2 regions of the Paenibacillus enshidis genome follow, and region 2 is predicted to be linked to the other one. Evidence: riboswitches for the same ligand, from Rfam matches in the RefSeq annotation. Region 2 holds a riboswitch; the other holds the start of a gene.
What was found. Region 2 has a riboswitch for glycine ahead of sdaAB (L-serine ammonia-lyase, iron-sulfur-dependent subunit beta). Riboswitches for the same ligand answer to the same signal wherever they lie in the genome.
Positions count from the first base shown of each region.

Region 1: it holds a riboswitch for glycine, as region 2 does, so the genes downstream of both, gcvT (glycine cleavage system aminomethyltransferase GcvT) here and sdaAB (L-serine ammonia-lyase, iron-sulfur-dependent subunit beta) in region 2, are expected to answer to the same signal.

Region 1 is NZ_JBHHMI010000012.1:72,656-84,880, reverse strand. It holds gene ACE41H_RS15040 (BglG family transcription antiterminator) at 1-1,213, opposite strand, end outside; gene ACE41H_RS15035 (PTS mannitol transporter subunit IIBC) at 1,293-2,750, opposite strand; gene gcvH (glycine cleavage system protein GcvH) at 3,302-3,697, opposite strand; glycine riboswitch at 4,050-4,169, shown strand; glycine riboswitch at 4,170-4,263, shown strand; gene gcvT (glycine cleavage system aminomethyltransferase GcvT) at 4,356-5,456, shown strand; gene gcvPA (aminomethyl-transferring glycine dehydrogenase subunit GcvPA) at 5,497-6,852, shown strand; gene gcvPB (aminomethyl-transferring glycine dehydrogenase subunit GcvPB) at 6,849-8,315, shown strand; gene ACE41H_RS15010 (hypothetical protein) at 8,874-9,617, shown strand; gene ACE41H_RS15005 (hypothetical protein) at 9,598-9,873, shown strand; gene ptsP (phosphoenolpyruvate--protein phosphotransferase) at 10,367-12,079, opposite strand; gene ACE41H_RS14995 (HPr family phosphocarrier protein) at 12,072-12,225, opposite strand, start outside.
Region 2 is NZ_JBHHMI010000021.1:47,166-59,390, reverse strand. It holds gene ACE41H_RS19275 (carbohydrate ABC transporter permease) at 1-215, shown strand, start outside; gene ACE41H_RS19270 (carbohydrate ABC transporter permease) at 230-1,054, shown strand; gene ACE41H_RS19265 (cache domain-containing sensor histidine kinase) at 1,131-2,927, shown strand; gene ACE41H_RS19260 (response regulator) at 2,908-4,092, shown strand; gene ACE41H_RS19255 (Ig-like domain-containing protein) at 4,234-7,098, shown strand; gene sdaAA (L-serine ammonia-lyase, iron-sulfur-dependent, subunit alpha) at 7,213-8,115, opposite strand; gene sdaAB (L-serine ammonia-lyase, iron-sulfur-dependent subunit beta) at 8,142-8,828, opposite strand; glycine riboswitch at 8,917-8,999, opposite strand; glycine riboswitch at 9,003-9,116, opposite strand; gene ACE41H_RS19240 (amino acid ABC transporter permease) at 9,200-9,850, opposite strand; gene ACE41H_RS19235 (amino acid ABC transporter permease) at 9,866-10,525, opposite strand; gene ACE41H_RS19230 (ABC transporter substrate-binding protein) at 10,598-11,443, opposite strand; gene ACE41H_RS19225 (amino acid ABC transporter ATP-binding protein) at 11,473-12,201, opposite strand.

The sequences.
Region 1 (12,225 bases), on a different contig from region 2:
CAATGGAAGCGCCGAAGTGCATGACCAGAAAACCCACTTCTTCATCAGGCACATTCAGCTCAATCATACCCGATACGGCCTCCTTGACCGCTTCGAACAGTTCGGCATAATCCTTGCGGATCTGCTGCAACAACGGATTGCGGATATCATTTCCTTCTTTCAGCCGTTTCATGACTGGCTCGACATGGGCAATCAGACCTTCACGCAGGAGGCGATCCTCTCCAAAATGCACACCTGCGTTTTCCTCCACCCGGCGGATCAGCTCATTCACAATTTCCAACAGCACCAGATCATCCAGCGGCAGCAGCCTTGTCGAGCGGTCCTCGGCGGAGCGGAACAGATGTCTGAAATATTTTTTCTCCTGCTCCGTAAAGTGAAGGGACAGCGCAACCGACAGTTCGGCGCAAATGCGCTCCACCATCGCGGCACGGACCTTATCCTCCTCTTCATGGGTCCCCAGGATCAGCTCCGATTCCGGCTGCTTGGCCACAAACCCCCGCCGGATGCGGGCGATGGCTACGGAAAGCTGAATCAGCAGCTCCATGTATTTGCTCTCCACCATGTTTTCCAGCCATTTTTCATTCGGCTGCCACAAGGCGTTCTCCACCGTCAGCATCACATCCCTGCCGATCAGTTCCATCAGTTTATCCATGGCATGGGATGAATGTCTGGACAAATCCCTTCCGAACAAATCGGATTCATCCAGATGCTCCAGCCCCAACTCGGAAATAGCCCGCCTGATGTCGGATTCCCTGCCTGTGATCCGCACACCGTAACCGCGCCTTCGCACAAGGGTAAGCCCGTGCTTCTCGATCCAGGACTGCAGCTCGTCAAGATCATGGCTGACAGTCGCGACCGTTACCTTTAAATCAGCCGCCAGCGACAGCAGCTTGATCGGCTCTCTGTCATCCAGCAGTATACATAAGCTGTAAATTTTTCTTTCTTCTGCTGAATACTCTACCGATTCCGAACGGAAAAGCTGCTGGCGAAGCTGGAAAAGCCGAGAGGGATCGGCATCCAAATGGATTCCGATCCCGGATTTTTTCTCCAGCTTGACCCCATTGGGCTCCAGCCATTTCTCCACCGCGCTCAGCTCGCGCAGAACGGTTCTCGTGCTGACATTGATGCGGGCGGCAATGTCGCCCGCAGTCACCTCTTTCGTCTGCTGCAGCAGGAATTCAAGAATTTCGCTTTGTCGTTTGGTAATATTCATGATACCCGTCCCTCCCGATTCGCCCTTGAACTGCCTGTGCCATTGACCTGAAAAAGCTTTGCCAAAAGGCAATTAAGATTTATTTTTTCAGACGTTCAACCAATTCCTCATATTCAGGGCTCTTCAGGAAGTTGTCGATGGAAATATGCTCCGCCTTCGGCGCAACCGTTTTGGCACGGTCAGTCAGCGTTTTCTGTGTAATAACGATGTCGGCGTCCTGCGGAATTTCGCTGATTGCCGTGTTCGTTACGACCACATCCACGCCGGCCTCCTTCATTTTCTTGCGGAGGATGGATGCGCCCATTGCGCTTGATCCCATACCCGCATCACAGGAGAATACGATTTTGTTGACATTTGTTTTCACATTGCTGGAAGCTATTGCTGCCGCACGATCCGCTTCACGGTTATCGGCAGCCACGGCTGCATTACCTGTTTTGCCTTGGTTCTTCATATCTTTCATGCGTTCAGACGCATCTTCCAGGTTATCATCTGTTTGCTTGCCTGTTTTCAGCAGAATCGCAGCAATGACGAAGGATACAACAGCTGCTACAACGACACCTGCCAGCATCGGCAGATAACCGCCTTTTGGCGTCATAAGGAAGTAAGCGAAAATACTTCCTGGCGAAGGAGCTGCTACCAGACCGGCGCCTGTAATCATAAATGTAAACGTACCTGCAACACCGCCTGCCATTGCGGCCAGGATCAAAATCGGTCTCATCAGAATGTACGGGAAGTAGATCTCATGAATACCGCCAAAAAAGTGGATGATCGCTGCACCTGGAGCGGAAGCTTTAGCCGTTCCGCGACCCAGGAAGCAATAAGCAAGCAGAATGCCAAGACCTGGACCAGGATTGGACTCCAGCATGAACAAAATCGATTTGCCCATCTGTGAGGCCTGCTCGGTTGCAAGTGGCGTCAAAATGCCGTGATTAATAGCATTGTTCAGGAACAATACTTTACCCGGCTCAATGAGCAGGTTAACGAGCGGCAGAAGTCCTGCATCCATCAAAAACTGTACACCAGCAGATAACACACTGCTGATCGCTTGAATAACTGGACCTATAATTGTATGCGCAAGCAGTGCAAGCGCCCCACCGATAATACCAGCGGAGAAGTTGTTGACCAGCATCTCAAAACCGGACTTTATTTTACCTTCAACCGCTTTGTCAAACTGTTTGATTACCCAGGCACCAAAGGGGCCTGCAGCCATTGCGCCGAGGAACATCGGAATGTCTGCACCGACAATGACACCGATGGTCATGATCGCGCCGACCACGCCACCACGCTGACCATGTACCATAGTACCACCCGTGTAACCAATAAGCAGCGGCAGCAGGTACGTAATCATTGGACCGACCAACGCTCCAAATGTTTCATTCGGGAACCAGCCTGTTGGAATAAAGAGGGCCGTGATTAACCCCCAGGCGATAAATGCGCCCATGTTTGGCATAACCATGCCGCTCAGGAAGCGTCCGAATTTTTGCACTCCAACGCGCAAGCCTCCGCCGCTTCCGGACTTAGCGTCCACTGAACTCATGTTAAAAACCTCCTCAATGTATTGAAACCTTAACAAGGATTCGTCAAAATTTGCTACTAAAACGAAGTAATTTGTCGCTTTTTGCGATTTTGTCAAACCCTTAGGTAAAAGGCCTCATATCCTTTTGCTTACCTTCATCCTAATTGAAAACGGTATCTCCATCAATAAAATGAAAATGCAGTTTCGTCATCAACGTTGATGACAGAATTTAAATTTAAGATTTTCAGGGGAATTTGACCCTTATGCCAATCGCAATTCCTCACACGACCAAAGTCGCATGTCTCCTGCGCGGTTATGAATATAGCCTAACCTTAATATAAACTAAGTTCCCCTGTATTAACCGTAATTCCCCTGAACATAATGTCTTTGCTCCAAATTTTTCGGATAAACGACAAAAAAGCATGACTGCTGTATCCCTCATGTAGGTATCAGGCTGCCATGCTTATAAAACATGCTTGCAAAAACGAATATACGCTTGTATATACTTTATGCGATTTTCTTGAAAAAAGTAATAAATAGGACAAATGCCCTATTTTTGAGTGAATGTTTCATTAAGCTTCTTCCACAAGACGACTGTACGCCTCTGCGCTCAGCAGCTTGCTCACCGCGTCATTAACATCGCCATTCACCCGGATTTCAAGCATCCAGCCATCCTCGTACGGAGAGCTGTTGACCAGTTCCGGCGAGTCCTGCAGCGACTCGTTCACTTTAATTACGGTGCCGCTTAACGGCGCATACAGGTCAGATACGGTTTTTACCGACTCGATCGTGCCTACGCTTGCACCGGCTTCCAGAGATGTTCCCTCCCCTGGCAGCTCGACAAAGACAATGTCGCCAAGCTGATGCTGCGCGAAATCGGATATGCCGACAAGCAGGGTACCTTCATCCGTAATTTTTACCCACTCATGCTCTTCGCTGTACAAATAGTTTTCTTTAACTTCGCTCATGTATACCGCTCCATTTCCACTGGAATTTCACACCATAAAACATTTCATTGTTCCCTTAAACTGTTCTTTGCAACTTCTCGTTTTCAACGTAAGATTAAGCCAAGCAAGATTTAAATGTCAATATAGCTTACAGAAAACCGCGTATTTTTTTCCGGATAGAAGCACTTTAGGAAGGGTAATGGCTTACATTTTGTAATCAGTCCTAAAAATATGACAAATTTATTGACATATGTCCGGTGATCGCGTATTAATGGTTATAGATTGAATAGCGGATGAACGTATAGGGAGAGATTACCGACATTCCGGGAAAAATGATGCGCCAAGGCGGCATCTGAACAGGCCCGAGCGGGGCGGCAGCATGGAGGGTGAGCCAGACCCGTGCTTGCTTTGCACCCGCGGAATCAGCAGGTAACGCCGAAGGAGTAAGCCGACGAGCGGTGAATCTCTCAGGCAAAAGGACCTTTACCGGACGCGACTCTGGAGAGAATCCGCGGCAGCGGGTCACCCAAGGGGAAACCTGTAATCATGCAGGGCAACTCTCAGGTATCAAGGACAGAGCTGAAGAATGGCAGGGCTGGGCAGCCATGCACCGTTCTTTGGCCTGTCCTTTTTTTGCTTTTTCATAAGCTATGCCAACTCTTTTGCGAGGTGAATTGTATTGACTGCATTGAAAAGAACACCGCTGTACCCGCTGTATGCCGGATATTCCGGCGTGCGCTGCATTGATTTTGGCGGCTGGGAGCTGCCTGTCCAGTTCAGCGGCATCCAAAAGGAGCACGAGGCCGTACGGGAACGTGCCGGACTGTTCGATGTCTCCCATATGGGAGAATTCAACGTTACAGGCACGGGAGCCGAAAGCTTTTTGCAGCGCGTAACGACCAACGATGTTTCCAAACTTGAAGACGGGCAGGCCCAGTATACGCTGATGTGTTATCCGGATGGAGGAGTCGTGGACGACCTGCTTGTTTACAAACGCAGTGTTGATTCCTATATGCTCGTCGTGAATGCCTCTAATATCGCAAAGGATTGGGAGTGGCTTCAGCAGCATAAACCGGATGATGCGCAAATGGAGAATATATCGGATCAAACTGCGCTGCTCGCCCTTCAAGGTCCTGCAGCAGCAGAGATCCTTTCCGTAGCCGTAGATAGCAATGTCGCTTCGCTCGGCTCCTTCCGCTTTATTGAACACGCCGGCTTATTCGGCGCATCCGCGCTTGTATCCCGCACAGGATATACAGGTGAAGACGGCTTCGAGATCTACTGCCGTGCTGAGGATGCCCCGCTGATTTGGCAGGGGCTGATGAAAGCGGGAGAAGCTCACGCGCTGGTGCCCACCGGGCTGGGTGCACGGGATACGCTGCGCTTTGAAGCAAAACTGCCGCTGTACGGTCAGGAGCTGTCTGCGACGATTTCCCCGCTGGAGGCGGGACTCAGCTTTTTCGTCAAGCTGGATAAAGGGCCGTTTATCGGACAGGAAGCGCTGCTTGCGCAAAAGGAGCAAGGGACTCCTCGCAAGCTCGTCGGTCTGGAAATGCTGGACCGCGGCATTCCACGTTCACATTACCCGGTATTCTTAGAATCAGAGCAGATTGGCGAAGTGACGACAGGCACACAGTCCCCTACTCTGAAGCGGAATCTGGGGCTTGCGCTGATTGACAGCCGTTTTGCCCAGCTTGGCACACAGGTTGAGGTGGAAATCCGGGGCAAACGCCTCAAAGCTGAGGTAGTCAAGGCACCATTCTACAAACGCACAAAATAGAGATAATCGGAACAGACCGGATATTGAGAGGAGCGCAGTCATGAATCAGCACAGATACTTACCGATGACCGAGCAGGATCGCGCCGAGATGCTTCGTACCGTCGGCGCCGACAGCATGGAGGACCTGTTCAAGGATATTCCCGAAAAAATTCGTTTCCAAGGTGAGCTTCCCGTTTCTTCCAGGCTGGATGAGCGGGCTCTGACCCGTCATATGTCGGCACTGGCCGGCAGAAATGCCAGCAGCGAGACCCACGCCAGCTTTTTGGGCGCAGGCATCTATGATCACCATATTCCGTCCGTGATCAATCATGTCATTTCCCGCTCGGAATTTTACACCGCCTACACCCCTTATCAGCCGGAAGTCAGCCAGGGCGAGCTGCAGGCCATTTTTGAATTTCAATCTTATATATGTGAGCTTACCGGCATGGCAGTAGCCAATGCCAGTATGTATGACGGCGCAACCGCGCTGGCCGAAGCAGGCAATCTGGCGGCAGCCGCCACGCGCCGCAAACGAATCGTCGTATCCCGCTCCGTTCATCCGGAGGCGCGTCAAGTGCTGAATACTTACGCACATGGCCTTAACCTGGAAATTGTGGAAGTGGGCTGCAAAAACGGCGTGACCGATCTTGAAGCGCTCACGGCAGCGGTAACAGAGGACACCGCCGCCGTGCTCGTGCAGAACCCCAATTTCTTCGGTTCTATTGAAAATATTAGGCCAATGGCCGATTTAATTCATGCACAGAAGGGTCTGCTAGTGGTCAGTTCCAATCCGCTCTCGCTCGGGCTGCTTGAAGCGCCGGGCAAGCTGGGGGCCGATATCGTCGTCGGTGACGCGCAGCCGCTTGGCATCTCCTCTTCGCTCGGCGGACCAACCTGCGGTTATTTCGCCGTATCCCAGGAACATATGCGCCGCATTCCGGGAAGAATCGTCGGCCAAACGAAGGACCGCAACGGCAAACGCGGCTTTGTCCTTACCCTGCAGGCACGCGAGCAGCATATCCGCCGCGAAAAAGCGACGTCAAATATTTGCTCCAACCAGGCGCTGCTTGCACTCTCCGCGTCCGTCTATATGTCCGTCATGGGCAGAAGCGGCATGGTCGAGGTGGCTGAGTTGAATCTGCATAAAAGCCGGTACGCCCTTGAACGTCTCACATCCCTGCCTGGAATAAAGACGGCGTTTACTTCCCCGACATTTAATGAGTTCGTGCTCATCCTGCCGGGGGATACAGATATGCAGACCTTGCAATCACGTCTGCTGGATGCCGGTTTTATCGGCGGCTACGATCTGGGCAGAGATTACGAAGAATACAAAAACCACATGCTGATCGCCGTAACGGAGCAAAGAACCAAAGAAGAGATTGACCAATTCGCATCGGTGCTGGAGGAATTGCTATGACTCAATCCGAACAAGATATGCCGCTGATTTTTGAACTGAGCCGTCCGGGCCGGGTTGCGTATTCACTGCCCGCATGCGACGTACCGCGCCGTCCTGCTGACGAGCTCATTCCTTCCGAGCTGCTGCGCAGCGAACCTGCGGCGCTGCCGGAAGTCTATGAGGTTGACGTCATCCGTCATTATACCGAGCTGTCCCGCCGCAACTTCGGGGTGGATAACGGTTTTTATCCGCTTGGCTCCTGTACGATGAAATACAACCCGAAGGTAAACGAAGATGTTGCCCGTTATTCCGGACTGGCGAAAATCCATCCTTACCAGCCGGAAGAAAGCATTCAGGGCGCACTTGAGCTGTTGCACACATTGCAAAACGATTTAGCCGGGCTTACAGGCATGGATGCCGTCACGCTGCAGCCTGCTGCCGGAGCTCACGGAGAGTGGACCGGCCTGATGATGATCCGCGCTTATCATGAAAGTCGCGGCGAGCGCCGCAGCAAAGTGATTGTGCCCGATTCCTCGCACGGAACGAATCCGGCGAGCGCCACGGTTGCCGGATTCGAGACGGTCACGATTCCATCAACCGCCAAGGGACTTGTTGACCTGGACGCTCTGCGCGCCGCCGTTGGCAGCGACACCGCCGCTCTTATGCTGACAAATCCGAATACTCTTGGACTGTTCGAAGAGCAAATCACGGAGATTGCGGAGATTGTGCATGAAGCCGGCGGACTGCTCTATTACGACGGAGCCAACTCCAACGCCATTATGGGCATTACCCGTCCGGGGGACATGGGCTTTGATGTCGTGCATTTGAATCTGCACAAAACGATGAGCACCCCGCACGGTGGTGGCGGCCCGGGAGCCGGCCCGGTCGGCGTCAAAAAGCTGCTCATTCCGTTTCTGCCAAAACCGCTTGTCGTCAAAAACGAGGACGGAACATACAACTGGGATACAGAGCAGGCTGATTCCATCGGCCGTGTCAAAGCATACTACGGCAACTTCGGCATTCTCGTCCGCGCTTATGCGTATATCCGCACCTACGGGCCAGAAGGCCTGCGTGCCGTATCAGAAGACGCTGTGCTGAATGCCAATTATATGATGCACCGGCTGGCACCTTACTACGAGATTCCGTATCCGGGTGTCTGCAAGCATGAATTTGTCATGTCCGGCCGTGGCCTGAAAAAATACGGCGTCCGCACCCTCGATGTCGCCAAACGACTGCTCGATTTCGGCTACCACCCGCCGACCGTATACTTCCCGCTGAACGTGGAGGAATGCATCATGATTGAGCCGACCGAAACGGAAAGCAAGGAAACGCTGGACGGCTTTATCGATACGATGATCCGCATTGCCAAGGAGGCGGAGGAGAACCCCGAGCTGGTGCTGAACGCCCCTTATACCACAACGGTCACACGCCTGGATGAAACGACCGCGGCGCGCAAGCCTGTTTTGAACTGCGCCTGCAGTTAATCCATTCCCCATTTCTGGGTGTCCCAAAAGGTCCATGGACCTTTTGGGACACCTTTTTGAACGTTTGAGACGCTCCAATAACGAAGTATTCCTCCAATCGCTATTACCTCCCAATTTATGGTAAATGATGTGTATTTCCTCGTTTTCGCCGTAAATCTCATTAACATCGACAAGATCTCATTAAGTAACATTGCATGTTACGAATATACAATTATTCCTAAAATGGTTCTTTTCCCCTATTCACGAGGTAAAAAAACCCTGGTAAATTGTTCTCATATAAAAAAATTAATTAAAATTTTGACATCTTACGACAATAGTAAACTCATTAAAAAGTGCGGACGAAACTGCAAGAGCAATGTTGGCCATTGTTACGCCAGTAAGCCGCCTAGTTTCGGAATACGACGGAAACCTCCGTCTTATTCATATTATTCCACGAAAGATTAGGGGGGTTGCGTGCAAATAAAGGCGGCACTTGATTGATTACTAGTGGTGAATGTTGAGCAGACAGCCTTACAAAAACTTTTATTATGAGACCGACAACTATGAAGGAGGCTAACTATGAGTAATCAAAGAGGAAATTACATCGACTTAACGGAAACGGTAAGCCTGTCTGAACCAGCGAGGCCGTACAGCCAATATGCGCCGGACATGCATGTTTCGGTCGGCTGTATCCCGTGTACCAGAGCCCACTTGTCGGCGGTTTCCGCTGCGCTCAAAGCCGGAGATGCAGAGACCGCCCGTGAAGAGATCGCCGCTTTGTTGGAGTACGATTTAACACCGGAGAAGCTGGCCGCCACACCGGAGAAAGACCGTGAGGTTTTAGCCAAATATGCGGCAAGTATTTCCTCTATTCAGAAAAAGTTAGCCGAACCTGTACCGGAGTTGACTGCGATCGCTGCATCACTCAAAGAAGCGCTCCGCTTCGCCAGAGCAGACGGTTTAGAGCATCCCGAAGTTCAAATACGGCTTGAACGATCAGAAGAACATGCGAATGGCTTGGAAAGGATTCGTTTCGCGCCTGAGAATCTGCAGCTGCTGGACGCGAAGATGCGCGAAGAAATTAAACAGGTGCTGCCTGAAATCCGTGAAGCGCGCCATAAACTTTTGAATGGTATTGTCACACCGGATGACCTTGAATGGGTGGCAGCCCGTTATGCTCAAATCTCGCGTAAAGTCAACGAAGAACCGGATCCGGAGACATTAGAACTTGCCCGGAAGGAAGCGACGGAACTGAACTCAAGATTTCGCATGGATGTACTGAAAGCCTGGGGAGGCCAATCGTATGAGTCAACCAGACAATGAGAAAGTGTATGACTTGGGCACGGCATGCAGCCTCGAAGACCATCGCCAGTGCCAGTTTTCCACTGTTGTCGGCATGGCGGCTGATATCAGTGAACAGGAAGGTCTGGATCTGTCGCCACAGCTCAAGGTGATAATGGAAACAAAGAAGCTAACGGAGAGCAGCATGAAATCGGCTCTCCGCGAATGGGTGAATACCATTCCAGAGAGCCAAAAAGAAGTTGCCGCAGATCTGCTCAATATCGCTGAAAACGGATAATGTTTAATCCGGTAATAAAACAAGCCGCTAGGTGCGCAAAACCACAGAGACTGCGCTGGTTAAATTAATGCCAGGATACCAGCCAGTTGCCGAATACTATGGAGGGGAGTCCGCCCCTCCATTTCTTATGTCCGTTTAATCGTTTCTTACTTACCCAGATATCCAACATTGTGTTGATTCTCCTCGAACCCAGCCCAGCCCAAACCTCAAAGCATCCCTTGAACAGGCAAAGCGTTCAAGACATACTCCCCTGCCAAGTGCCCGGAATTCTTCTGGAGAAGCGGAGCGTTCGCCTTTATCCCCGGATTTCTTCCACTGTCCAATCTAATCAGGGAAATCCGGGGATAACAGCGATCGGAAGAAGAATCCGGGTACGCCCGAATCCCGGGTGCGCCCCTAAAAAAAGCCGGCACCCCTTAAGGTACCGGCTGCTGTAAACTCAGCATGAGTATGTTTTGGAAAAAGATAAACCTAGTAAAAAACGGATAAAATTTTACCCTTCAATGCTCTGAACCAATGCAACAACCTCTTCGGCGGTCTGCATATCCAATGCTTGAGCCGCCAGCTTCTCCATGTCCGCACGGGACAGCTTGGAAATCTGGCTGCGTGCAGGCAGAATGGATGTCGCACTCATACTGAACTCATCCAGTCCCAGGCCTAGCAACAGAGGAATAGCTGTAGCATCCCCTGCCATCTCACCGCACATGCCGGCCCAACGGCCATTTGCATGAGCTGCGTCAATAACCATTTTAACCAGACGCAGAATCGCCGGGTTGTACGGTTGATACAAGTAAGACACCCGCTCGTTCATGCGGTCGGCCGCCATCGTATATTGAATCAGGTCGTTGGTGCCAATACTGAAGAAATCGACTTCCTTCGCAAATTGGTCCGCCAGCACCGCCGTTGACGGAATTTCCACCATGATACCGAGCTGAATGTCCTCAGACACCTGCACACCTTCGGAAGCAAGCTTCGCTTTCTCCTCCAGCAGAACTGCTTTAGCTTCACGGAATTCACCCAGTGTAGCGATCATAGGGAACATGATGCGCAGATTGCCGTGCACGCTGGCTCTCAGCAGAGCACGCAGCTGTGTCCGGAAAATATCCTGGCGGTCCAGGCAAAGACGAATCGCCCGGAAGCCCAGGAACGGGTTCATTTCCTTTGGCAGATCCAGATAAGGAAGCTCCTTGTCGCCGCCGATATCAAGTGTGCGGACTACGACAGGTTTGCCTTCCATTTTCTCCAGAACCGTTTTGTAAGCATTGTACTGTACGTCTTCCGAAGGAAGCTTGTCGCGTCCCATGTAAAGGAACTCCGTACGGTACAGACCTACGCCTTCCCCACCGTTCTCAAGCACACCTGCAACGTCGTTGGGTGTACCGATATTGGCGGCCAGCTCGACGTGAACACCGTCTGTCGAAACGGTCGCTTCGTCGCGCAGCTTGCGCCATTCTTCGCGCTGCTTGTCGTAAGCCTGCTGCTTCTGACGATATTCGGCGACCACTTCGTCGCTCGGATTCACAAACACCTCTCCATCCAAACCGTCCACGATGATCAGATCACCGCTTTTCGCTTGGGACAGAACGTCCTTCGTTCCGACGACAGCCGGAATTTCGAGCGAACGTGCCATAATAGCCGAGTGGGAAGTACGGCCGCCGATATTTGTGGCAAAACCTTTGACATATTTACGGTTCAATTGCGCTGTGTCGGAAGGTGTCAAATCTTCTGCGAGCACAATCGTTTCTTCGCTGATTTCAGCAGGGCTCATAAACTTCAGCCCAAGCAGGTGATTCAGCACACGTTTGGTAACGTCACGCATATCAGCTGCCCGTTCCTGCAGATATTCGCTCTTCATGTTTTCGAACATGGTAATGAACTGCGACGCCGTTTCATTCAGTGCAAATTCCGCATTCACTTGTTCGTTTTTGATTTTATCCTTAACCGGATCAATCAGCTCCGGATCGTTCAGAATGAGGAGGTGGGAAGCGAAAATTTCCGCTTTCTTCTCTCCCAATTCCTGAAGAGTCCGTTCCTTGATTTTCTCCAGCTCGGACTGCGACTGTGCCAATGCTGCGTCCAGCTTCGCAATTTCCGCTTCGACATCTGTTACTGTGCGTTTTTCTACAGAGTAATCAGGGTGCTCCAAGATAAACGCCTTGGCGATAGCGATGCCTGCCGAGGCAGCAATCCCGGAGATTTTAAGCATTTACTTCGCCCAGCCCTTCTTTAACCATAACATCTTCCAGCGCTTGCAGAGCTTCTGCTTCGTTTCCGCCTTCACAGATGATATTGATCGTATCGCCTTTTTCCAGACCCAGGGACAGTACGCCCAGGATGGATTTCAAGGTAACT
Region 2 (12,225 bases):
GCTCACTGCAGTCCTTCGATCTGATCTGGGTCATGACAGGCGGCGGTCCGGCTCATGCCACAGACACCGTGGCCACCTATATGTACGGCATGTCCTTCCTGTCGATGAAATATGGATACGGCAGCGCCCTGGCATCCTTCCTGGTCGTTTTCTGCCTTGTATTTACAGTCATCATAAATTTTGTTTTCAAACGAATCGAGAATAAGGTAAACTAAGGAGGCCGGAGCCGATGAAAACGTTAAAAAAGTCAATCGTATATGTTGTGCTTGCGGTCCTCGTCGTTACGCAGGTGTATCCGCTGTTTTGGCTGTTGACGTATTCGCTGAAGACCAATGAGGAGATTCTGGGCGGTAGCTTCTTTGCTCTTCCCGAAACACCACGTTGGAGTAATTATCAAGAGGCTTTTGAATCAGGCAGCTACCTGCAGTACCTGTCCAACAGTGTGTTTGTTACCGGAGTGACGATGATCTGCGTCATTCTGCTCAGCTCCATGACAGCTTATGCGATCACACGCTTCCGCTGGCGTTATGGCGGAATTGTTATGCTGGTGTTTCTCGTAGGCATGATGATCCCGATGCAGGCTACACTGCTGCCCTTAATGGTCATTTTTAAAAATGTAAATATCCTGAACACCCATTTGTCATTGATTCTGCCCTACGTTGCGTTCCAGACTCCAATCGCGGTGTTCATCCTCAGTGGTTTTATGAGGTCTATTCCTCATGAGATTGAAGAGTCGGCTTATATGGATGGGGCGAACATATACCGGATTTTCCGGAGCATCATTCTGCCGATCTCTATACCGCCGGTCATGACGGTCTGCATTCTGACGTTCATTAATATCTGGAATGAATACATCATGGCAGCTACGTTTATTTCCTCAGAAAAGCTAAAAACGCTGCCATTCGGTATCTATACGTTTGTCAGCCAATATACCGTTAATTACGGCAACATCGGCGCGTATCTCGTGATGGGGGCGCTTCCGGTCATCATCATTTATTTCCTGCTCTCCGAACGGATTACCAAAGGTATGGTTGCCGGCGCGGTGAAGGGCTGAATCAGGCTTGTCCAGCACATGGCCAGCACGAAGAGGGGCAGATGGGACAAACGAGACGAAAGGAGCGTATATACGTTTGCAGCGCCGTTTTCAATCCATTCATCATCGGATGTTCATTCTGTTTCTCTTCTGCATGTCAGGCATTGTGCTGGCGGTAAGCCTGCTGTTCTACAACCGGACCACCGTGCAATTCCATGACAAAATCAGCGATCTGGCCCGCAAGAACGTGTCCCAGACGGCAGGGCTATTCGATTTGCTGCTGAACGGCTATAACAGTCTGACCAAATCCATTACCAATAACCTGGACCTTGTCCGGCTGCTCGGTACGGAAACCGCTTATCAGCCAGAGGCAGTTGCTTATATTAATGAGCGCACAATTACCAATATTCTGGGCGCTATTTATTATTCGCGGGAAGATCTGATAGGCATTCATGTCTTGAAGGACAACGGCAAGGTATATAATTACGGCAACTACATGAATGTTATAGATCCGGAATACATGCATGCGGAATGGTATAAGGAAATCAAGAAATCCGCAGGCAAAATTGCCTGGCTGGGCGTCTATCCCCATTCGGTTATTGACCAGATGGAGAAGAGGCCTGTTTTTGCATTCGGGCGTCAGCTCTATGATCTGGATGAACATAAGCCAATCGGTATCGTGCTGATTGAGGCGGAGCCGAAGTCGATACTGGCTGCCCTCCATAATCTGCGTCTAGGCCCGAACAGTGAGGTTTACCTGATGGGCCAGGGGGGACGGATCGTCTCGTCAACCTCCGTTAACCCTCCCCCGTCCCTTGAAAGCCTGGAGGCGGCCGGCGGAGACGACATCATCGTGGAACGGAGCGACCAGCAGGTCGTCATTGCTTCCCGGCTTCCTTATGCCGACTGGTCCGTGATCAGTGTAACTCCAAATCGGGATTTGAATGTCGAACTGGCTCAGACGCAGCGCTTTCTGCTGATTGTCGCCCCTGTTCTGATTATTCTGTCCGCACTTATTGCCCTGGTGGTGTCCAGAAGCATATCTCAGCCTCTGAAGCGGCTGATTCGTGAAATGAAGCTGGTCGAGACAGGCAATTTCCGGCGGCGGCTGGAGGTCACCTCCTATCAGGAAGTCAATCAATTGGTAGATTCCTTTAACCATATGGTCGGGCGGATCGAGGAGCTGATCGAACTGGTCAAAATATCTTCGGTCAGTGAGAAGAACGCAGAGCTGCACGCCCTGCAAACCCAGGTAAATCCCCATTTTTTATACAATACGCTTGATATGATCTACTGGCTGCTCGATGAGAAGGGGCAGGATCAGCTCGGTGAGGTCGTGCTGGCCTTGTCCCATCTGTTCCGCTACAGCAGCCATTGGGAAGAGGGAGCGGAGGTGACCCTGCGGGAGGAAGTAGAGCAGATGGGGCATTATCTGACGATTATTCAAGCCCGTCTGGAGGGCAGGGTTACCGTGCTCATGGAGATCAGCGAGCGCTGGATGGATATCCGTATTCCCAAAATGACGCTCCAGCCTTTGATTGAGAATGCGGTCAAGCATGGCCTTGAGCCGCTGGAGCTGAGTGTGCGCGGGGAACTGCATGTCCGTGCCGAGGAAGCGGGGCATACGCTGCGACTGACCATTGCCGACAATGGTGTCGGCATCACCTCGGAGCGTTTAATCGATGTCCGGTACGCGCTGGCTAATCCGGGCAAACAGAGCATCAGCGGCAGATCCGGCCATATCGGCCTACAGAATCTGCAAATGCGTCTGCATCATATGTTCGGCAAGGAATTTGGGCTTGGTATCGCAGGAAAACCCGGGAAAGGAACTGTAATCACCGTAACCATTCCGCTTCCAAAGGAGAGGAAAAGCGATGAATATACTGATAGCTGATGACGAGCATACGATCCGCCAGGGGATTGGGCGCACCCTTCACCAGGCCTGGCCGGACAGCCGTATTTATGCGGCCGCTTCCACGGAGGAAGCAGCGGGTATTCTGACTGAGCATCCGGTGGATATTGTGCTCACCGATATCCTGATGCCGGGTATGGACGGTCTTGAGTTTATGCGGATCTCCAAGCGCAAGCACCCGCATTTGCAGTGGGTGGTCATTTCCGCGCACTCGGAATTTCAATATGCCCAGAAGGCGGTACGACTTGGCGCAAAGGATTATCTGCTGAAGCCGATCGGCAAAAAAAAGCTGCTGGAGTGTGTGGAGACGCTGGCAGGAGAAGTGCAGGCCGAATCTGAGCGAATGAAGGAAGGCAAGCTGCTGAAATCCAGTCTGGGCTACCTGAGGGAAGCCGTATTTCAGCGCTACGCGCTCGGTCTGGATACGGGCAAGCTGGATATTCGCCCTTTCGTGGAGAATTACCCGCAATTCCACCTTTTTATGGTTGGGATGGAGGCAGTGCAGCGAAAGAATCATCTGGAGCATTTTATTGTTGAAAATGTGCTCTCTGAGCTGCTGGACACGGCCGGTCATGGCTTTGTCGTCAGCCTGGACCGGTATAGCCTGCTCGGCATTGCCCGCCTTCAGGATGAATCGGAAGCAAGCAGGCTGGTCGGCCAGGTGAAGGAGCATTTGCGGCGATATTTGAAGCTGCCCTTTCAGGCGGCGGTTTCCGGACCGCACCATGATTTTGCGGGCATTCCCGATGCGGTTGCGGCGCTGCGCAGTTCATTGGAGGGCAGTCTGGTATCCGGCGGAGATGAATCTCTGAAGGAGGGGATTCATACGGTAGATGTGGCACTGCAATATATTCGTGCCCACTATACAGAGGATTTGTCTCTTGAGGGAGTAGCATCGGTCGTATTCCTGAATCCCGTCTATTTCAGCCAGCTGTTCAAACAAAAGACCGGCCAGGGCTACAAGGATTATGTCATCAGCCTGCGCATGGAGCAGGCCAAAAAGCTGCTGCTTGATCCCCAGCTGAAGCTGGCCGACATTGCCGACCGGATCGGATATCATGATGTCAGGCATTTTACACAGGTGTTTCGCCGCAAGTGCGGCATGACTCCGACGGAATACAGATTGGGTATGAAAGCAGGCGGGTGATTTCGGCTAAGTCTTGAATGAGTTCATTTATGCCATAATTGAAGTCAAAATAGGACTAAAGTATCTTAATTTCTTCCCAGCATCTACCGATATATGAACTTATGAAGTTTAAAGAATAAACATATATCGGAGGTAAATCATTTGAGGAACCGTTTGACCAAACCGCTCGCGATCATGCTGACCTTCCTGCTGTTGATCGTTGGTGCCGCACCGGCATGGGCTGCAAGTACAACTGTTTCGAAAATTGTTCTCTCAGCGAACAGCGCCCAGCTGATGGTTGGCGAGACGTTAAAGCTGAACGCTACAGCCGTATATAGCGATGCCAAAACCTCGGACGTAACGATTAATGCTGATTGGACAAGTGACGACACTTCCATTGCTTCCGTATATAACGGTACAGTTACCGCGAAGTCGGTAGGAACGGCAACGATCGTTGCCATTTTCAAGGACGGGGACGGCAAAGCATTTTCCCAATCGGCTTCCATTACAGTCACCAAGAACGTAAAAGCTTTGACCGCAGATGTAACGAGCCTGAATATTCGCAAGGGAGCATCTGAACAAATTGCACTTACAGCCACTTACAGTGATAATACGACAGACAATAAGGTGGCTAATCAGGCGGAATGGACATCCAGCAACGCCGCTGTCGCTACGGTCGTGAATGGCGCAGTGACCGGTATTGGGGCCGGTAAGGCAACCATTACCGGCGTATACGGCAAGCAGACCGTTTCGGTAGAGGTAACTGTGGATGTGGTGAAGCGCATTACGCCAAGCACCACGGATGTCTCCCTTTTGCTTAGCGAGGGTCCGGAGACAGTTACGTTGACTGCTACTTTTCCTGACGGAACAACCGAGGACGTAACGGCCGCTGCCGAGTGGTCCTCCAGTGATGAAGCGGTGGCCGATGTGCTGAAAGGCAGCATTACACCTTATAAACAGGGGACCGCAGTCATTACAGCCGAGTACGGAACAAAGACAGCCACCATCAACGTAACGGTCGAGAAAACAAGCAAGCTGACCGTAGACAATGAGGATCTGTTCCTCGGGATTGGCGGAGAGAAGCAGCTTAAATTGACCGCATCTTATCCTGAGGCCGCGGCCAAGGATGTTACCGCTGACGCTCAGTGGACATCGAGTGATGAGAGCATTGCCAGCGTGTATAAGGGCAAGGTCACAGCCAACAAAGCAGGATTAGCCACGATCACTGCCAAATATGGCGATAAAACGGCAACGGTCAAGGTAAGTGTGGAGGTTGCCCGCTATCTTGACTTTAGTCAGAGCCAGGCCATTCTTGATTCCGTTGGCGGGAAGCAGCAGCTGGAGCTGACCGCGACATTTGCGGACGGTACCCGTAAAAATGTGACAGCAAGCGCTTCTTACTTGTCCAGCAGCCCGTCCGTAGCAGATGTGAAAGACGGCTTCGTGATCGGGTATAGTGCAGGGACGACGACAATTACTGCAAGCTATGGCACACAGACGGCAACCCTGCCTGTAAAGGTGGGCCAAGTCAACACGCTGAGCGTGGACAAGTCCGAAGTCTATCTGGCTGTCAAAGGCACCCACCAGCCTGTATTGAAGGATGAAAACGAAACCGATGTTACAAGCCAGGCCACCTGGACATCGAGCAACGAAGCGGTTGCCTCTGTGTCCGACGGTGGACTGATTACGGCATATAGCTCCGGGACCGCCAAGATTACAGCGACATATGGCGGTAAAACGGCTACCATCACCGTCAATGTGGAGACAGCATCCCATTTGGACATCGGCAGCTCGAAAATTTCCATGTCCGAGAACGGGCAGGCGGTTCAATTGACAGCCAAGGTAACTTATACAGACGGATCGACGGAAATTGTAACCGATAGTACAACCTGGACATCCGATAATGACAGTATTGTATATGTGAACCAAGGCAAGCTGACGGCTTACAAAAAAGGAACTGCGATCATTACCGCAACCTACAACGGCAAAACAGCCACAGTTACCGTCACAGTTGGCGAACCTGCGAAGCTGGAAGTGAAATCCAAATCACTCGTTCTCGATATTGATGATACGTACCAGCAACAGCTCACGGTAACTTATAAAGATGGAACAACGGAAGATGTGACCAATGAAGCGGAATGGACCACAAGCAGCGCTAAAGCTGCGACAGTTGATTCTTCAGGCTTGATCACAGGCATGGCCGAGGGTGAAGCCACTGTAACGGCTACCTATGGAAGTCTGAAAGCGACCGTTAAAGTAGAAGTAGGGCTTGCTAGTGAGCTTGAGGCTGATAAATTTCTGATCGTCATGTCGGCTGGAGACGACCCCCAGCTGATTACGCTCACAGCAACGAATTCGAAGGGCGATACAAGAAATGTAACGAAAGACGCGGAATGGTCTTCAAGCAGTGCGGCGATTGCTTCCGTCAAGAACGGTAATGTCACCGCATATAAAAAAGGCAAAGCAAATATTACAGCAAAATATGGCGGTCAAAAGGTAACCATAACGGTTTACGTAGACACGGCCACAAAAATATCAGCATCCGAAGTTACCCTTTCACTGAAAACGGGTGAAACGGATAATATTAAAGTTACAGCCACGCTAAGCGACGGTTCGACAATCGACGTAACGGACAAAGCCGAATGGACAACAGGCAGCTACAAGGTAGCCACCGTGAAGGGCGGCACCGTAACGGCAACCGGATACGGCAAGACCAGTATTACGGCAAAATACGGTGGTAAAACGGTCAAAGTGCCAGTTACGGTGGATGCGCTGAAATACCTTGAGACCAGCGAGGTATTGTTGAACCTTACTGTCGGCCAGCAGGTGCAACTGGCCGGAACGGCTACGTATGTGGACGGCACAGAGGGGGATGTAACGAAAAAAGGAGTGTGGACCTCCTCCAGAATTCTGGTGGCTACAGCCAAAGACGGAGTGATTAAAGGCATCAGCAAAGGGAAAACCAACATCACGCTGAAGTTTGCCGGCAAGACAGCCAAGGTTGTTGTCAATGTAACAGAAAAATAATGGGTTTATGAGCAGAAAGGCCGCTCCCGGTGAAACGGGAGCGGCCTTTTTCCGTTATATTGCACGATGGCGGGCGTTGTACGTTGCTAAACGTTGCTGAATCAGAGAACGAAACTAACGCTTATCCCCTGGCTCTGCCTTGCGGCTGCCGGCCAGCGATTCTGTCATCCGCCGGCCCGTCGGGGTCTGGGCAAGGCCGCCTTTGGCGGTCTCCCGGTGCTTGACAGGCATGGCGCTGCCGACTTCCAGCATGACATCAATGACTTCATCCGATGGAATGGCGCTGCGTACGCCTGCCAGTGCCATATCAGCCGCAGCCAGAGCCGTAACCGCCCCGAGCCCGTTGCGGACGATACAGGGGATTTCGACGAGACCGGCTACAGGATCGCAGATGAGGCCCAGCGTATTTTTCAAGGCAAGGCCGACCGCATGAACCGCCTGCTCCGGGGTGCCGCCGCGCAGCTCGACCATGGCGCCTGCGGCCATGCCAATGGCGGAGCCGATCTCGGCCTGGCAGCCTCCTTCGGCGCCGGAAATAAATGAATTGTTGGCGATCACGTAACCGATGGCTCCCGCCGTGAAGAGGCCGCGAACCATGTGCTCATCCGGCCATCCGAATCGCTCCTGGGCGCTGATGAACACCCCTGGAATGACACCGCAGGAGCCGGCCGTAGGTGTAGCGACAATTCGCCCCATGGAGGCGTTCACCTCTGAGACGGAAAGGGCATAGGCCATGGCGAGGGCAGAGGCTTCCCCTGAGCAGGTTTCACCCGACCGGAGATAATCCGCCACCCGTTTGCCGTCTCCGCCCGTTAAGCCACTGCGTGATACGGTATCCTCCGTCTGGCCGCGGCGCACGGCTTCCTTCATCACCTCGTAATAGTCGGCCATCTGGCTGATCACGTCCTGGGCAGGCGTGTCCGTCTCCCGGGATTGTTCTTCGATCATTAAAGTGCTGATGGCCTTGGACTCTTGCCGGCAGATCTCGTTGATTTCGTGAAGATGACTGAAACGCATCGCTTATTTTGCTCCTTTATTGGCATTTATGGCAGCCGCCTGTTTTTGTTGCGGATATCGATCCTTCTTACTTCGTACATATGGGCTAATGACTGTAGCTGTGTGATGACCTGTTCAGGGACAGCGCTGTCCGTCTCAATTGCGGTTAAAGCCTCGCCGTCCCGCCCTTTGCGGTCCACATGCATATAAGCGATATTGACGCTGGCAGCCCCGAGCCCGGAGGTTACAGCCCCGAGCATGCCAGGCTTGTCGGAATGAAGCAGGATCAATGCCGGGAGCTCGCCCGTCAAATTGACACGGAACTCATTGAGCTGCTGCACATTTATATTTCCCCCGCCAATGGACGAACCGAGCAGCGTGCGCTTTTCGCCGCCGCGCTGCAGTTCAAACCGGACAGTATTGGGATGAGGAGCGGGGAGGCTGCTGGCAACAAACTCAAATGTCATCTCGGCCTGCTCCGCCCACTGCTCGGCATCGGGAATGCGGGCATCATCGGTATCATAATCAAGCAAACCGCTCAGCAGGGCCAGATCCGTGCCATGCCCTTTGTAAGTATCCGCAAAAGAGCCGTACAGCGTCATTTTGGCCTGCTCAGGCACTCCGCCAAGCCAGTGCCGGGCCATGCGGCCAAGACGAACGGCACCGGCGGTATGCGAGCTTGACGGGCCCGTCATGGCCGGTCCTATGATGGAGAACACATCCTTGAAGCGCATATCCATTCCTCCTGATATGGTGCAGTATTCATTTACTTACGTAATATGTAAGCACAAAAAAAGGACAGGACAAGGAATAGTCCCTTGTCTCTGTCCTTTGTACCTGAGAGTTTCCGACGGGCACTGGCCCGTCTTACCCCTTGGGTGGCTTCAAAAATGCTCTCTCCAGAGCTGCGTCGGCTGGCGGTACATGTACCTGAGAGATTAACTGCCGGCCGGGTGCCGTGCAGCTTGCTCCTTCGGTGCCCTGTATCCTCCTGTGGATCAGGTCTCTCCCGTCAGCTTCATCCGCGGCGGTATTCAGTTCAATGATTTAAATTAAGAGTAAAGGATGGCCGTCAGCGTGTCAATGCTCACTGGCCCATGGCTGCTCAGTGGGTCCGCACTTCCAGCTTCCTGGCAATCAGCGACATGCTATAGTTTACAGCAAAGTACAGGAACGCCGCAAACAGCAGGGCCGGAATAACGAATGACTGATTCTGGGCACCGGCAATTTGTGCGCTGTGCGTCAGCTCAGGCAGCGAGATGATGACTGCCAGCGAAGTATCCTTCATCAATGAAATGTACTGGCTGACCAGCGGAGGTATCATGCGCCGCAGGCCCTGCGGGAGAATGATGTGCCACAAGGTCTGGGTGTAATTCAGTCCGGACGACCTTGCAGCTTCAATCTGCCCCTTATCGACCGATTTCAGGCCGCTGCGCACCACTTCGGCAATCATGGCGCCTTCGAAAATGGACAAGCCGATGATGGCACACCATTTCAATTCAACATCAAATCCGAGCGGCTTGAGGACGAGGAACAGGAAATAAATGATGAGCAGAAGCGGCAGGTTGCGGATCAGGTCAATAAGGGTGGCAGCCGCCTGCGAGATCACGGGGATTCGAGTATAACGCAGAATCCCGAAGATAATACCCACGATTGTGCTGATGGCAATGGACCAGATGCCGACTTCCAACGTAAGGAGGAAGCCCTGCAGTATAAATTTGACGTTAGGCCCGGAAAATAATCCAGCAAAATCCATAACAGGCATCCCTCCTTAAGTTGTTTTGGCCAGCCGTTTTTCCATGTACAGCATGACAAAGCTGAGCGGAAGGGTGACGACCAGATATAATAAAGCGGTGAATGCATAAACGCTGACAGGCAAAAATGTCTCCGAATTGATCCGGTCGGACATCAGCATCAAATCCGCAGCGGCCACGACAGCGAGAATGGATGAGTTCTTGAACAGGTTAATGAACTGATTGCCGATGGCCGGCAGCGCGATCTTGATGGCCTGCGGGAGAATGATATGGATCATCGTCTGATTGTACGTCAAGCCGGACGAGCGGCCGGCTTCCATCTGGCCTTTGGGCACCGTCTGAATACCGGCACGCAAGGCTTCCGCAATATAAGCGGCGGTGTAAATACTTAATCCGATGGTACCTGATTTAAAACCGTCAAGGTTGATGCCCAGGGGACCCAGACCGTAATAAAACAGATAGACCGTAATCAGTAACGGGATATTGCGAAATATTTCCACATAAACGGCACCAAGCCAATTCAGCGGTTTGAAGGGTGCTATCCGGAAAACGGCAATCAGGGCGCCGAGCAGAAAGCTTGCCGCAAGCGCAATCAGGCTGGCCTTGATCGTGTTCAGGAAGCCTTCCATGTACAGGTTCCAATAATTGAACAGGATATTCATGTCAAAAGTTAGCATGTCGGATCACACCTCCGTTAACCGATGGCAAGAAAGAAGGAGCACGCTGCTGCGGCTCCTTCCGCCATTCTTTTATTCAGGTTTAACGCCAAGCCATTGCTCATACAGTTTGTCATATTCACCGCTTGACTTCAGGTCAGCCAGCGTATCGTTGACCGCCTGCTGCAGATCGCTGGAGCCTTTCTTCACTGCGATGCCGTAGGGTTCGTCCGTGAAGTTGCCGCCCACCAGCTCGAAGTTCGGGTCCTGCTGCTGCATTCCGAGCAGAATGGCGTTGTCTGTTGTCAGGGTGTCGCCTTTATTGGCTTTCAGCGCGTTGAATGCATCCTGGTAGTTTTCAAATTCAAGCACTTCGGCTTCCGGAGCCTTTTCCCTGATATTTTTTACGGAGGTGGAGCCTTTAACGGCGAGCACGGTTGTGCCTTTGGTCAAAGAATCTACGCCAGTAATCGGGCTTCCCTTCGGAACGAGCAGGGACTGGCCTGCTTCAAAATATACGTTGCTGAAGTCAACCTGCTGCTTGCGTTCTTCCGTAATCGTCATCGTTGCGACGATCATGTCGATTTCGCCGTTTTGCAGGAGGGGAATGCGGGTCTTGGAGGTTACTTCTTTCAATTCAATCTTGGATTCGTCACCCAAAATGTGCTTTGCGATCGCTTTTGCGATATCCACGTCGAAGCCTTCGATTTCACCGGTGCCGGTGTTTTTCAGACCGAATAGCTTGGTGTCGCTCTTTACGCCGACAACGAGCTTGCCGCGTTCCTTGATGGCATCCAGCGCGCTTTGCGCTTTGCCGCCGGATTCACCGGAAGAGCCGGTGTTTGTGCCGGATGAAGCATTGTTGCCGCATGCGGCAAGAACGAGAGCGAAAGAGAGGACGAGCAGCAAAAGCGCATTCCATTTCAAACCTTTTTTCATAAGATTGAACCCCTTTCAAATCTTTATATTTAGTGGTTGATCAAACGGCTAAGGAACGTGCGTGCACGTTCTTCACGCGGCTCGGCAAAAAACTCGGCCGGCGTGCTGTCTTCCAGAATCTGACCCTGGTCCATAAAAATGACCCTGTCGGCAACCTCGCGGGCAAAGCCCATCTCATGGGTGACAATCACCATCGTCATACCATCATGGGCAAGAGAACGCATCACATCAAGCACTTCACCAATCGTCTCGGGGTCGAGTGCCGACGTCGGCTCATCAAACAGCATGACCTGGGGCTTCATGGCTAGCCCTCGTGCGATGGCGACACGCTGCTGCTGTCCTCCGGATAGCTGTGAAGGATAGCTCTGTGCCTTGTCTTCAATGCCGACCCGCTTAAGATAAGTCATGGCTGTCGCGGCGGCTTCCGATTTGGTCACACCGAGAACCTTCGTCGGAGCAAGCACGATGTTGTCAATGACCCGCTTATGAGGATAAAGGTTAAAGTGCTGGAAAACCATACCGATGTTGCGGCGGAACTTGTTGATGTCCACTTTCTTGTCATGAAGCTCCACACCGTTGACGATCAGCTCCCCGCTGGAAATCGCCTCCAGACGGTTCATACAGCGAAGCAGCGTACTCTTGCCGGAGCCGGAAGGGCCGATAATCACAACGACCTGGCCTTCTTCAATCGTCAGGTTGATGTCTTTCAGAACTTGAAAGCTGCCGTAATGTTTGTTGACGTTCCGAAACTGAATCAGAACGAGCCCCCCTTTGTCTGTGCT